One region of the Promicromonospora noduliphila genome, then DNA from elsewhere that is predicted to be linked to it. Evidence: predicted binding sites of a transcription regulator. Region 1 holds the regulator's gene; the other holds the start of a gene.
The links. The regulator LexA, encoded in region 1, represses DNA repair genes until DNA is damaged. The targets are predictions, from matches to a motif close to TCGAACANNTGTTCGA.
Positions count from the first base shown of each region.

Region 2: a site for LexA is predicted at 2,236-2,251, ahead of AC0QU1_RS02985 (DUF5131 family protein). Genes of this name have one in related genera too.

Region 1 covers NZ_CM167806.1:3,658,873-3,666,133, forward strand. The annotation lists gene nrdR (transcriptional regulator NrdR) at 71-541, opposite strand; gene AC0QU1_RS16090 (LysM peptidoglycan-binding domain-containing protein) at 661-1,146, opposite strand; gene lexA (transcriptional repressor LexA) at 1,329-2,144, shown strand; gene AC0QU1_RS16100 (hypothetical protein) at 2,258-2,545, shown strand; gene AC0QU1_RS16105 (vWA domain-containing protein) at 2,624-4,255, opposite strand; gene AC0QU1_RS16110 (L-lactate dehydrogenase) at 4,414-5,391, opposite strand; gene AC0QU1_RS16115 (ATP-dependent DNA helicase) at 5,401-7,261, opposite strand, start outside.
Region 2 covers NZ_CM167806.1:688,074-695,334, reverse strand. The annotation lists gene AC0QU1_RS02990 (three-Cys-motif partner protein TcmP) at 361-1,449, shown strand; gene AC0QU1_RS02985 (DUF5131 family protein) at 1,453-2,199, opposite strand; gene AC0QU1_RS02980 (HAD family hydrolase) at 2,444-3,580, opposite strand; gene AC0QU1_RS02975 (hypothetical protein) at 3,577-3,981, opposite strand; gene AC0QU1_RS02970 (hypothetical protein) at 4,327-4,671, shown strand; gene AC0QU1_RS02965 (hypothetical protein) at 5,068-5,226, shown strand; gene AC0QU1_RS02960 (hypothetical protein) at 5,321-6,034, shown strand; gene AC0QU1_RS02955 (hypothetical protein) at 6,261-6,827, opposite strand; gene AC0QU1_RS02950 (hypothetical protein) at 6,827-7,018, opposite strand; gene AC0QU1_RS02945 (DUF8453 domain-containing protein) at 7,145-7,261, shown strand, end outside.

The DNA.
Region 1 (7,261 bases):
CAGTCCGCCCCAGCCTGCACTACGGCACGCCTGGGTGCCAACGCATTTCGCAGCTCCGCCGTGGCAGCGGTCAGGCCTGCGCGGCGGCCCGCTCTGCGCGCTCCGCACGCAGGGAGGTGATGGCGCTCTCGAAGTCCTCGAGCGAGTCGAAGGACTGGTAGACGCTCGCGAACCGGAGGTAGGCCACCTCGTCGAGCTCGCGCAGCGGGCCGAGGATCGCCAGGCCCACCTCGTACGCGTCGATCTCCGCGCTGCCGTTGCTCCGCAGGGTCTCCTCGACGCGCTGGGCCAGGAGCGCCAGGTCGTCCTCGCTCACGGGGCGGCCCTGGCAGGCCTTGCGCACGCCCGCGGCGACCTTGTCGCGGCTGAAGGGCTCGGTCGCGCCGGAGCGCTTGACCACCGAGAGGCTCGCCGTCTCCACGGTCGTGAACCGCCGGTTGCAGTTCGGGCACTGCCGTCGACGCCGGATCGACAGACCGTCGTCGGCGGTTCGCGAGTCCACTACGCGCGAGTCGGGGTGACGACAGAACGGGCAGTGCATGCTCACTCCTGCGTGGTCGACCACCGACCGGAGGCATCCGGTCGCGCCCCGACCGTAAGCGGGCAAACCACCCCCATGCAACATCGCCGCAACATTTGACGGCGATTCGTGGTCCCTGGTCACTCCTCGGGGAGCAGGAGGAGCTCTCCGACCCGGAGCGTGCCCGACGACATCTCGTTCAGCTCCTGCAGCCGCTCGACCGCGTGCCGCACGTCCTCGCCCGGCTTCGCCACCTGCTGCGCGAAGCCCCAGAGGGTCTCCCCCGGCTGCACGGCGTGCACCCGGACCTCCGTCGGTTCGCCAGGGGAGCTCGCGACCGCGGTGGCCCCCCACGTCGCCATCGGCGCGACCAGGAGCATCGCCAGCAGCACCAGCACCACGCGGCCACGCCGGGTGAGCCGCAGGCCCGCCAGGCCGAGCCGGTCGGCGAGCGTCCGCTGTCCGCCGTGCGGGTAGACAGGGGCGACGGCCCGCCGGGGCGCCAGGCGCGGGTACAACGGGATCGCGGGCGGTCCGGACGCCGGAGCGACGGCCGGTCCGGACGCCGACGCGTAGGCCTGTCTGTGGGTCGGGGTGTACTGCCGCAGCGGGATCACGTCCCCCATGGCCCCTCCTCCGAGAGTGTCTGGAACTCATACACGCGTTCGTCGAACGCCCGTACCATTGTGTAGCACGGGACACCGACGATGTCGAGACTCGCTCGAACATTCGTTTGAGCGGAGCGGGTTTGTGACCTAGAGTGGGTTACGCACAGGAGAACATTTGTCGGAATGGGAGGGGCACGGGCATGACGGGACGGGACGGGACCAGCGACACGAGAGCCGTCGACACGGCACTCTCCGGGGTCGCCACGCTGGACGCGCCGGACGACGGGGCGGTCGCCGACGTACACACGATCTCGCCGGCAGACCGCCTCACCGAGCGGCAGCGCCTTGTGCTGGACACGATCCGGCAGTCGTTCGAGACGCGGGGCTACCCGCCGTCGATGCGGGAGATCGGCGAGGCCGTCGGGCTGGCCAGCCCGTCGAGCGTCAAGCACCAGCTCCAGATGCTGGAGAAGAAGGGCTTCCTGCGCCGCGACCCGAACCGGCCGCGCGCCATGGAGCTCGTGGAGCCGCTGGCCGACCAGGTCGACAAGCCGACGCGCGGCGAGATCCACTGGCCCGAGCCGCGGCGCAGCGGCCAGGTCCACTGGGGTAGCTCCGTGCCCGACGACGCCGGCACCCCGCCGCCGTCGTACGTGCCGCTGGTGGGCCGGATCGCGGCCGGTGGGCCCATCCTGGCCGAGCAGGTCGTCGAGGACGTCTTCCCGCTCCCCCGCCAGCTCGTCGGCGACGGCGAGCTGTTCCTGCTCAAGGTCGCCGGTGACTCGATGGTCGACGCCGCGATCTGCGACGGCGACTGGGTGGTCGTGCGGCGCCAGAACGTGGCCGAGCAGGGCGAGATCGTCGCGGCCATGATCGAGGGCGAGGCGACGGTCAAGACCTTCAAGCAGACCGACGGGCACACCTGGCTGCTGCCGCAGAACGCCGCCTACGAGCCCATCCCGGGCGACGAGGCGCAGGTGCTCGGCCGCGTCGTCGCGGTGCTGCGGTCGCTGTAGGTTCTGCTGCCCGGGCGGTTCCTCCGCAGGTCAGGTCTCCGCAAGTCAGGTGTGGAAGACTGCGGGCGAGGAGCTGCCCGGGACGGGGCGGTCAGCACAGGAGGTCTTGGAACGTGACTGAGGTCTGGAGCGAGATCCTGGCCGCCGTGGGCGGTGCGGTCGTGGCAGCGGTGGCGATCGCCATCCTGAACCGGCTGTCGCCCTTCCAGGCGGTGGTCGCGAGCACCGTCATCGGGTTCGGGCTCGTGGCGCTCGGCTGGGTGCTCGATGTCAACGAGCTGGTGATCGCCGCCGTGGCGGTGGTGGCCACCGGCCTCCTCGGCGCGCTGTACATCGCCCTGCGGCCCCGCGGCGGGGCGGGCACCGGCGCGGGCGGCTCGCCGGACCCTGCCGGTAGCTGAGCCGGTAGCTGACCGGCCCCACCACTGCCCGACCAGCCCGTCACTGCCTGACCGGCCCGCCACCGGCGTCCGGCCGCGTCACTGGTACCCGCGGATCTCCTTGAACGCGGCGCTCATCGACGTACGGTCCGCGTCGAAGACGCGGCCGCCGGTGAGCTCGGCGATGCCGTCCACCGCCTCCTGGGCGGCACGCTCGTCGCCGAGCATCACCACGAACGTCGGGATGCCCGTGGTGCCGTAGCCCGCCGACCGGAACTCGGTGCTGAAGTCCTTCAGCGACGCGGGCGGCTCGTTGTTCTCGCCGTCGGTGAGCAGCACTATCGACTGGTAGTAGCCCTCCTCGCCGGCCTGCTGCGCCACCTCGTACGCCCGCAGCAGGCTCTGGTACACGGCGGTACTCCGGCCGTCGGCCGGGAGCGAGCTCACGTACTCGCTGAGCGACCCGAGCTCGGCCGGGTCCGCGTCCGGGTCGTGCAGGTCGAAGGTCTCCGGATCCCCGGGCTCGGAAGCGTACGGGATGACCGTGATCCGCTCACCCTCGCGGAACCGCGTGAAGTCGTCGGCCATGGTGCCGCCGCTGCTCGTCAGGTCGCCGAACGACTGCTTGAGCTGCGCGATCCGCTCGCCCTCCATCGACCGCGAGGTGTCGAGCACGTACACCGTGTGGGCCGGCTGGCGGTAGTCGCGCAGGTAGTTGTCGATCAGGCCCTCAGCGGTGTTCAGGTCACCCGGCAGGGGCACGGCCAGGGGGTCCAGCGCCGACACGGCCTCGTTCGCGAGGACCGTGCTGTCGGAGAACGGGCGCCGGTACGTGGCCGCCGTCAGCTCCTCCTGCGTCTCGTCCTCCCGGAGCCATGCGACCACGCGGTCGTACGCCGCGCGGTCCTGGGCGTTCAGGAGGGTCAGCGGGTAGTCCGCGTAGACGGTCTGCTCGGGGTAGACCGGCACCAGGTCCGGGATCCGGTCCGACTCCCGCAGCGCCACGACCTCGGACTCGTAGTTGACGATGGCGTCGGCCTCGTCCTGGCTGTCCGCGAACTCGGCGCTCAGCCAGCCGGAGCTGCCCGCGGTCTTCACCAGGCCCGAGAACAGGTCGGATACCCGCGCGTCGTCGACGTCCTCGAGGTTGAGCTCGTCGCCGTTGGCGTCGAACGCCGCAGCTACCCCGACGAGCGCGGAGAAGCCCGAGTTCGAGGCCGCCGGGTTGGTCATGAAGAACGACAGCGAGCCGTCGGCGGCCCGGTCGGCGATCTCGCTCCACGGCACGGTCTCGGTGCTCGTCCAGCCGAGCTCCTGGGCAGTGGCTGCCTTCACCCCGAGGACGACGGGCGAGCGCATGGTCTCGCCGCTGGTCGCCACCCACGCGCTCTCCGCACCCTGGTCCAGCGCGGTCTTCTCGTCCCAGAGCAGCTCCATGTAGTGGTTGGACGAGAACCAGGCCAGGTCGCAGCTCGCCGTCGCGGCGTCCTCCGCGCTGCTCGTGGCGCAGAGCGGCGCTCCGTTCACTATCGCCTCGGCGCCCTCGAGCGTGCCCACCGGGGTCGGGATGAGCGTCACTCCGGTCTCGTCGCGCAGCTCGTCCATCAGGGTGTCGTTCCCGAGCACGTCCATGAGCTCGGAGCCGGCCAGGACCGTGAGCGTCACGGGCGGCTGCTCGTTGATCGCCTGCGCGGCGGTGATCGCGAACCCGCCGAAGGCGAGCACCAGCACCGTACCTATGGCTACCTTGATCGTCCGCTGTCGCCGCTGCTCACGCGGTTGCTGCTGCTGTTGCGCCACTCCACGGATGCTCGCACGGAGGCGATGTTCGCCGCTGCACCGTCGGTGATATTCCAGGACATTTCATGAAACGTTCATCCTGGCCGCCGTCAGAACCCGAGCCGCCGCTGCACCGCCCGCACGCTCTCGGCGGAGGCGCGCAGCCCGGCCAGCTCGTCGGCGGACAGCGGGACGCGCACGTTCACGGTGACGCCGCGGCGGTCCACCAGCGAGGGCACGGACAGGCACACGTCGCTGATGCCGTGGTAGTCGTCCAGCAGCGACGACACCGGCATGATCCGGCGCTCGTCCTTGAGCACCGCCTCGATGATCCGGGTGGCGGCCAGGCCCACGGCGTAGTTGGTGGCGCCCTTGCCCTCGATGATCCGGTAGGCCGAGTCGACCACCTCACGGTGCACCTCGGCGCGCACCTCGGCGTCGAGCGGCCGCGCGTCGCCCACCGGCTCCCAGTCGAGCAGCGGCACGCCGCCGATCGACGCGGAGCTCCACAGCGCGATCTCCGAGTCGCCGTGCTCGCCGGCGATGTACGCGTGCACGTTCCCGACGGCCACTCCGCAGCGCTCGCCGAGCACGACGCGCAGCCTCGACGAGTCCAGCACCGTGCCGCTGCCGAAGACCCGCTCGCGCGGCAGGCCCGAGATCTTGAGCGCCGCGTAGGTCACCACGTCCACCGGGTTGGTCACCATCACGTACGTCGCGTCCGGCGCGGCGTCGACCAGGCCGGGCAGGATCGTCCGCATCAGCCCGACCGTCGCCTCGGCCAGGTCGGTCCTGGTCTGGCCCGGCCGCTGCTTGGCGCCCGCCGTCACCACCACGACGTCGGCGTCCGCGCAGACCGCCACGTCGTCCGAGCCCACGACCTCCGCCTGGGGCGTGAACATCAGGCCGTGCCGCAGGTCGAGCACCTCGGCCTCGACCTTGGCCCGGTTCACGTCCAGGAGCGCGATCGTGCGGGCCGAGCCGCGCGCGAGCGCGGCGTAGGCGAGCGTCGACCCGACGGCGCCAGCGCCCACCACTGCCACCTTCGAGGTGCGGGCCACTGACGACGATCCGGCGGGCGCTGTCACGAGCCCAGGCTATGTGTCGAGCCTGGCGAGCGCAGCACGCACCAGCGCGGGATCCGTGGTGGGCCAGAACCCGGGCATCGAGCGCGTGAGGAACGACGCGTAGCGCGCGGTCGCGAGGCGAGGGTCCAGCACCGCGACCACGCCGCGGTCCTCCGTGCTCCGTACGAGACGTCCGGCGCCCTGCGCGAGCAGCAGCGCCGCGTGCTGCGCCGACACCGCCATGAACCCGTTGCCGCCCGCCTGCTCGACGGCGCGGGCGCGCGCCGCCTTGACCGGGTCGTCCGGTCGCGGGAACGGGATCCGGTCGATGAGCACGAGCTGGCACGACGGCCCCGGCACGTCGACGCCCTGCCACAGCGACAAGGTGCCGAACAGGCAGGTGGCCGGGTCCTCGGCGAACTCGCGGACCAGCGTGGGGAGCTGGTCGTCGCCCTGCGCCAGGATCGGGAGGTCCAGCCGCTCCCGCATCGCCTCGGCCGCCGCGTTCGCCGCGCGCCGGGAGGAGAACAGCCCGAGCGTGCGGCCGCCCGCCGCGGTGATCAGCTCGGCGATCTCGTCGAGCTGCGCCTCCGTCGTCGGCTCGCGGCCGGGGGCCGGCAGGTGCCGGGCGACGTACAGGATGCCCTGGCGCGGGTAGTCGAACGGGCTGCCCGCGTCGAGGCCCGCCCACGGCGGGGCGTCCTCACCTTTCAGGCCGAGCGTGCCGGCGACAGCGTCGAACGTGCCGCCGAGCGCCAGCGTGGCCGACGTGAACACGCCGGTCGCCTCGCCGAGCAGGTGGGTGCGGATCAGGCCCGCCACGTGCAGCGGCGCGGCGTGCAGGCGCGTGACGTTGTCACCGAACCCACCCCAGCCGTTGTCCGGGCGCGAGCACCACAGCACGTCGGCGGTCGTGTCCTGCGACGCCATCCGCTCGGCCGTCTCGAAGAGCTGGAGCATGGCACCCTGCGCCATCTTCAGGCCCGGGTCGGGCTGGCCGGCGTCCTTGCCCTTGGCGCCGTTCGCGTCCGGCTTGAGCGTGCTCAGCACCTCGCGCGCGGCGTCCCGCACCGCGCCGACCGCCGTCCGCAGCCCGTCCGGCAGGCCGTCGGGGAACCGCTCGGCGGGCGCGGTGACCAGCAGCGTCCCGAGATCCTGCGCCGCCTTGTCGAGCGCATCGGTGTTCGTGCCGGCGTGCCGGCGGGCCAGCCGCGCGGCGTTCTCCACCGACGCCATGGACAGGTCCACCGTGGCCGACGACGTCACGCGGTCGGTGAGCTCGTGCGCCTCGTCCACCACGACGACGTCGTGCTCGGGCAGGACGCCCGGGCTGCCGGTGGCCGCGATGCCGAGCATCGCGTGGTTGGTGACCACGACGTCGGCGTCGCGCGCGGCGGCGCGTGCCTTGTCCGGGAAGCACTCGGCGAGCATGGGGCACTTGCCACCCAGGCACTCCAGCGCCGTCACCGACACCTGCCGCCACGCCCGCTCCGGGACGCCGGGTACCAGGTCGTCCCGGTCGCCCGAGTCCGTCTCGCTCGCCCACTCGTGCAGGCGCCGGACGTGGTCGGCGAGCGAGGCGCCGTCCTCCCTGCGCCGGCTGCGGGCGCCGCCGCCCGTGCCTCCGGCGCCGCCCGTGTCCTCCGCCCGGGGGTGGTCCTCGCCGCCGGGCAGGTCGAAGAGCGTCGGCTCGTCCGCGGGGTAGCCGCCGCCGATCTTGTGCACGCACAGGTAGTTGTGCCAGCCCTTGAGCAGCGCGATGCGCGGCTCGCGCGGCAGCAGCGGCGCCACGGCCTTGGCCACGAGCGGCAGGTCACGGGTGATGACCTGCCGCTGCAGCGCGAGCGTCGCCGTCGAGACGATGACCTTGTTCCCCGCCGCCACGGCGTGC
Region 2 (7,261 bases), 3.0 Mb from region 1:
GTCCACGGGGACTGCAATGCGAGCCGACATGTGGACCGTGAAGGCACGGGCTTCAGCGGCGGCAAGCTCGTCCTCGCGCGAGGGTCTTGCCTGGCCGATCGAGAACACGTCATGCGCTCGGGCGACCTCGGGCCACTAAGCAAGATCGTAAAGTCAGCGGAGTGCCGTGTCGCATCTCGGCACACCTACTCGTCATCCGTGATGGTGGCGAGCCTGCGGGTGAACTGCACAAAACCGGCTCGGCGAACGCCGTTACCTGGGCGTACAACCCTATGCTTGGCAGCGGCGGGGCGGGGTCGCGGGTCTACATCGCAGGGCGCGGGTCTGACGACGCCCACGAACCGATGCGAGGAGCCGACGATGCCCGAGACGGTGACCTGGAAGATGGAGCCGCACACCCGTGCTAAGCACGACCTCCTTCGCGCGTACCTCGGGGCGTGGTTCCCGATCATGTCGAAGTTCAACAAGCGAGTGGTGATGTTCGACGGGTTCGCTGGCCCAGGCATCTACGAGGGTGGAGAGCCCGGCTCGCCGGTCATCGCGCTGCGGACGCTGGCCGAGCACCACTACGCAACCAAGATGACGGGCTGCGAGTTCGTGTTCCTGTTCAACGAGCATGAGCGAGGCCGCTACGCCCGGCTCCAGCAGAGCCTCGGCGAGCTCGAAGCCGAGCTGGGGGCACTGCCGAAGAACGTCAAGGTCAGCCTGTCGAACGCGAACTTCTCCGACTTGGTGGCCAAGATTCTCGACTCCCTCGGCGAGAACCAGCTCGCGCCGACCTTCGCGTTCGTCGACCCGTTCGGCTACAAGGACGTGTCGATGGCCCAACTCCAGAAGTTTCTCGAGTTTCCCAAGTGCGAGTTGTTCATCTACTTCGACTTCAACAGCGCCAACCGCTTCGCAACATCCGGGCAAGTGGACAAGAGCTTCGAGCAGCTCTACGGCACTGACCGTTTCACCCAGGCGCCACCCGCGGGCGACCAAGGGCGTGGACCGTTCCTAACCGAACTTTACGAAGCCCAACTGCGAGACGTATGTCAGTTCCCGTACGTGCAGCGTTTCGCGATGGTTAATTCCCAGGGCAGGACCGGAAACTACATCTTCTATTGCACCCGCAGCTACACCGGCCTCAAGGCCATGAAGGCGGCGATGTGGAAGATAGATCCCACTGGCGAGTACAAGTTTTCCGACCTGCTACACGGACAGCCGGTGCTGTTCACGATGGACGTCGACACGACACCCCTGCAAGAAGAGCTGGGCCGCAAGTTTAGCGGTACGACGGTGACGGTCGAAGAGGTTGAAGAGCACGTGGTGATACATACGCCTTTCGCCGCGTCGCACGTCAGGAAGAAGACCCTCAAGCCGATGCAGGACGACGGCAGGATCATTTGCCATGGCCAGAAGCGTAAGGGTACCTTCCCGGAAGGCACCCGGATCACCTTCGTCTGAGCCTCAGCCCGCCAGACCGACGGGCATCTCGTCCCAGGTCTTGCCGTCGAGTTCGCGGCCCAGCGCCTTAGGTGTACGTCCGCCCCACTGCTTGAAGAAGAAGGCCACTCCCGACTCCGTGCAGGCGTCACGTATGCCGCGCGCCCAGGCCAGGTCCATGGGACGGTAACCCGGTCCCGACTCTCCACCTGCGATGACCCAGTCGATCCCCTTCAGGTCAATGCCGTCCAACGGCCCGAGCAGAGGCTCGCACGACAGGAACCTGATTGCCGCAGGGATCTGCCGCAGGTGGCCGACCCGGTGCAGCGTGTCCTGGTTCTCGACGGAAGTTCCCAACCACACGTTCGGCGGCCACGGCAACTTGGTCGCCATACGCAACGCCCGCAGCGGCCGCTTGGTGAGCACCTGGTATGTGTGCTCGGGCGTCTCCGCCATCACGCGGAACACGTCCTGAACGAATTCGAGCGGCACCTTCGCATGGAACAGGTCGCTCATCGAGTTCACGAAAACCAATTTCGGCGACCGCCACCTGTACGGCTGCTCCAACGTCCTCGGGTGAGTCGCTACGCCGAATCCCGGCCCTGATGTCCGCGGGTCGCCGTCGGTCTGATACTTCTCAGCGCCCATGGCCTTCAGGCGCTTGGACAGCGTAAGCGCGTAACAGTTGTCACACCCGGAGGAAATGCGGTCGCACCCCGTGACCGGGTTCCAGGTGGCTTCGGTCCACTCGATACTTGTCCCGTCTGCCATGTCCGCAGGCTACCGCCGTCGCAGCACGCCAGCGTGCCAAACGCACGATCGATGGGCGGCATGTCGCGCCATTTTGGCACTCTTCACCCCTGCGGATTGTCATCGACTGGCTCGTCCATAAGGCTGAGGCGGACGACGCCCCGGAAGCCAACTCGGAGTGAAACGGAGTGCCCGGCATCACGACGGCTCCCAGATCTGCATGGTTCTGCGGTTGGGGGCCTTCAGTTAGGCCGTAGCGGTGGGCTTAGTGCGTGATGGGGAGTGCGAAAGAGTCCGGGCCATCAAGGGCGGCTGGCGTCCTGGTCCACCGGGCGCGCAACCCCAGGTCGCCGAGAGGATAGGTCACGCCGGCCATAGCGGCGGCGACCTCGATCTCACGCATCGTGGACCCGATCCCGCCTGGGATCGGAGCGTGACGAGTCCAGCGTCCGTGGCCGATGGTCCAGACCTCACACTTGACCAACTCGGCGTCAGTGCCGTGCCAGACCCGCAGAACCGCATGGCCTGCGGCCGTCGCAAGAGCCGCGACAAGTTGGGCGCCAAGCGAGGGAAGATGTGCGCTGGTCGCAGCGGCGGGCACGAGCGAGCGGAGAACGGGAACCACACCCTGCTCTGTGATGCTTCCCGTGACCTCACCGGCCGTTTCTCGCACGGCGGCTGGCGCATGGCCCATCGAGACTCCACGTCCCGCCCACTCCAGCATGAGCACGTCGTTCATGCCGTCCCCAACCGCAATCGTGCGGTCCGGCGCAACCCCGAGCCGCTGGCGGATCCCTTCGAGCGCCGTCGCCTTAGAGATTCCCAGGAGGGTGACGTCGAGCCAATCCGGGCCAGCCGGGGTCACGGTGACGCCGGTCGCGCGCAAGAGGTCTGCGTGCTGACGAATGCCTGGCGCCTGGACGACCACCCGGGTAGCGGGAGCGTTGTGCAGGTCGGCTAGTGGGACCTGCTTCTGGTCACCGTTGACCTGGCCGTCGTCGAACAGACGGCTTACTCTCCATCCCCATCCGACCTCCTCCACACCGATCCGCACCTCTGATCCGAGCGTGGCTGCCCGGTGGATGACCGGCGCGGCGTCGAAGTGGTGAGCTTCCTCGATCAGGTACCCGGCAGGTGCGCCGGAATCGAGACGGGCGGTGAGCGCGCCGTTGGACGTCACGGCGTACTCGTCGGTCAGGCCGAGCTGCCGAACGACGGGCAGCACCCCGGTGAGGGACCGCCCGGTGGCGAGCGCAACGCCGTGCCCGGCCGCCCGGACCAAGTCCAGCATCGCCACCGTCTCGTGAGGGACGGGCTTGCCCGTGTCGAGGAGAGTGCCGTCGATATCGAGCGCCACCATGGCCTTGGTCCGCGTTCGCACGCCGTCTTCGGTCGTCTTCACTGATCTACCTCTGGTGTGGTTGGGATGGTGCGTCGGGGCAGTTTCTCGGCGAGCCGGGGGCGCCGCGTCGTCGTGGCCGCTGGCTTCTCGCCGATGACGATGCACGCGGCACCGTGGGACTCGAGGTCGGCCGCGACGCGCGCACGCGCTGTGGCAAGGCGTGCGGCGGCTGGGATGAGGACCAGGCGAGCGTCGTGGAACCGGGCCGCCTGCACGAGCTGACTGATGGTGAACCCGTCGAACCGGTCCGTCATGATCTGCGCCAAGGCCAAGCCTTCGTCGCGCGCGTACCCGGTGACGGCGGCGCGTTGCTGATCCAGATCGGCGGCTTCGCTAGCGCACACATACGCCACTGCCACCGGACCGGGCCCGGTCAACGGATAACTTCCGTGGGCGAGCACAGAGCAGCGCACACTGCTGGCCATGCTGAAGCGGCGCCCGCGTGTTGGTGCATGTCTTCCCCTTGGAAGCGGAGTGATCCGAGTGCACTTCCAAGGTTGGGGCGGGGCGGTACGTGTCGGTAGGTCGCCCCACCGAACTTGTACCGGCATTACGCGGAACTGATAGTTCCGCGGAGAACAGCCACGTCAGCGAGGAAGGGTAGCGCAGGCCTTCGAGTCGTAGGACACAGTGGTTTCGCAGGCGGTCCAGTGGCCGAGCGGTAGGCACCGGAGCAAGGTCGAGAGTCCCGAGGCGCACTCGCGTCCCGGCACCCATCACCTAGACCACACGTAAGGAGCAAGATCATGAGCACCAAAGACGCCGACTGGGTCCTGACCATGCACGCCGCGATGGCCGACGCCGCGACCCGTCACTACCTGCCCGACGACGTGCGTGCCCGGATCGCCGACGGCACCGAGCACGTCGATGACCTGTTCTACGTCGTCGAGCTGGACGGCATCGTCCGCCCCGACGTCGGATTCGGCGAGCACTTCGACGAGTTCGTCGAGCACGGGCGGCAGCTCCTCGAAGACATGCCGCCCAGCCAGAAGGACCGCCTCCGGCTGACCCTCGCGGCGGCGAGGGATCGGAGCCGCGTGGAGGAGGCCGTGCTCATCGCCGCCGAGGAGATCGTTCAGGCGGCGGAGTAGTCACGCGCCCGGCAGCATGACGAAGCCCCGGACCGCGTGGTCCGTGACCGTGGCCAGGTCTGCCCGGGCCCTAAGTCTGGGCCCAGAGCCAGTCCGCATCCCCCAACACCGCCAACGGCTTCGTGGCGCAGACCGGGGCGATCACCAACCCTTCACATACCTCTGTGACCTGCGGTTTTACGGACCGGACCGACCGATTCGGTCTTGTTTCGGTCCGTGCGGTCCGGTTCGTGTCCGCGTGGTCGTGGGTGGCGGCACGTGACTGTCAACGGTTCGTGGTTCGATCTCCTTCAACGAGGTGACCCCATCTGCTGTAGCGAGCAGATGGGGCCTGACGTCCTCGTTTTCCATGGGCTTCGGAAGAGAGGAACATTCGTGAGTGTAAAGGATGACCACGTGAGTGGAAATCGAGGGGCGCGGCGCGCTTGGCTGGTTGTGCTCGCGGGCATCTCCGCAGCCGTCGTGCTGGAACTTGGCGGCACGACCGACGAGGCAATCGGACTGGCTGCGCTGGTGCTGCAGCTCGTGGAGATGACGCGGGTCGAACCGCTGTAGCGGCGGAGAGGCTTCACCCCAGGTCGGTTACGACCTGGGGTGAAGTCAACCTGTCACCCTGACCGGGGGCACGCGGTGCTGTTGAATGTCGGGCATGCGGACATCTCGCCGTATTGCTGGGCAGTCCAGAGTTTCATCAAGGAACACCGCCGCAACGTCCAGGTCGAACGTCGCGGTAGCTGCAATAACGGGTGCAGTGGGGCTGGGGGGTGCTCTGATCGGTGGCGGGTTCACCATGGCCGGGACAAGCGCAGCCGCTGATGCCGTCGCCGAAGCCCAGGAGAGAGACCTCAGGCGGGCGGCGTACATCGAGTACTTCGATGCCCTGGACGCATACGCGACGGCAGCGGCGGCACGCTGGGAATCTTGCATTCCCGGCACTGACAAACGGCTTGCCCCGGACGTGCCGTGTCAACCGACCCTTGGCGAGTATCGAACCGCCAGGGACACCTTCGAGGGCCAGAAGCCCCACATGGAGCTCGTGGCGAGTGATGAAGCGGGTTTGCTCGCGCACGCCATCGAACCGACGCTGCCGATGAACTTCGGCTTGACGGGCGACGTGGTCGACGACGAACCCGAACTGGCGCGGTTCACGGTGCTCTACTTGGCGCTTCTTGAAGTTGCCGCATGTGACACATCGCCGAACCCGCGTGACAACTGTTCGGACGCACGCTCCGAGGCGCGGGAGGTTGCCGTCGATGGTGTCTGGGTGCGCGAACTGGAGGATGGCGAGTCGGCCGAGACGTGGGAAGAGCAACTGCGTCGACTGGAGGGCGCCGGATCCGAGACGTCATCCGAGACGGATTGAGCGGCGTTGGGGCCCGTATGGGGCCCACAGACGCGGCATGCTGCCGCGAAGCGACTCCACCCCGGGTCAGAAAACACCCCTGACCTGTGGCGGAGCCTTGTGGAGCGGGTGACGGGAACCAAACCCGCGCCATCAGCTGGGATGCTGACATCCGAAAGAGGCCCGGTCCTCCGAGGCCCCTTCCGACAAGAACGCCGGTACAGCCGTGACGTTGTCTCAGTCGTCGTCACGCATCTTTGCCGGCGGAGGAACCCTTGCTGTCGGATGGGGCCTTAACAGTGGCCTGGGTCTTGCCGAGCTTCGAGAGTTGCCGCTGGGCCTTGCCCAGGTCCGAAATGCGCTGCTGTGCCTTGCCAAGTTCCGAGACATGCTGCGGAACTTTGGGGAGCTGCGGCACCTTGGCGAGCTGCGGCACCTTGGGGAGCTGCGGCACCTTGGCAAGTTGCGAAACGCGCTGCGGGCTGATCTTCATAAGTCGCGCGACGTCGCGCACGGGCAGGCCACGGCTACGCAGGCGCTCGACCGCCTCGCGGGACGCGGTGGCAGCCTCGCGCTCGGCTTTGGCGAGCCGCTCGCCGCGCTCCCTGGCATCGTCGATCGCACGGCGGTCGTCGGCGTCTAGGTCGGCCACGACGTCAACGCGTACATCGTCGTGCCCCAACATTGCGGCGGCATCGACCACCAGCGCCTCGACCTGGTCGAGTCGCTTAGCCTGGGTGAAAAGCCCCGGGATCTGGGGGACCTCGACGGCCCACCAGTCGCCGGACCGTGTCGCGTGTGCAGTGACGTCCATCAGTTCTTCCCTTCCAGGTAGCGCAGGATGCCTCGGGCGGTGTGCTCGTTGATCTCGTTGTGACGCGGGATCGTGGTCTGCTTGTCGCCCACGCGGACCTTGGTATGACTGCCGCCCTCGGTGTACTCGGCGGCAACCCCCGCGTCCTTGGCGATCCTGTTGATCCGTCTGATCAGATCCCTACGCTGCATATCGTAAGTCTAGGGGTCTTGTTGGATCAAGTCAAGGGGGCTTGTGCGAGCGTCGGACTGGACTGCATCCGTATGTCACCCGGTGTGATCCGGTGCCCCCGGCATGGCTCGTGGGACGCTCTGCCCATGGATGAGCCCAACGTATTGGTCACCTTGCTGCCAACGGCGATTGCCGTTCTCGCCACCGTTTTCGCGGGGCTGAGTGCGTGGGCAGCGATCAGGCAAACAGGGCTGCAGCGCAAG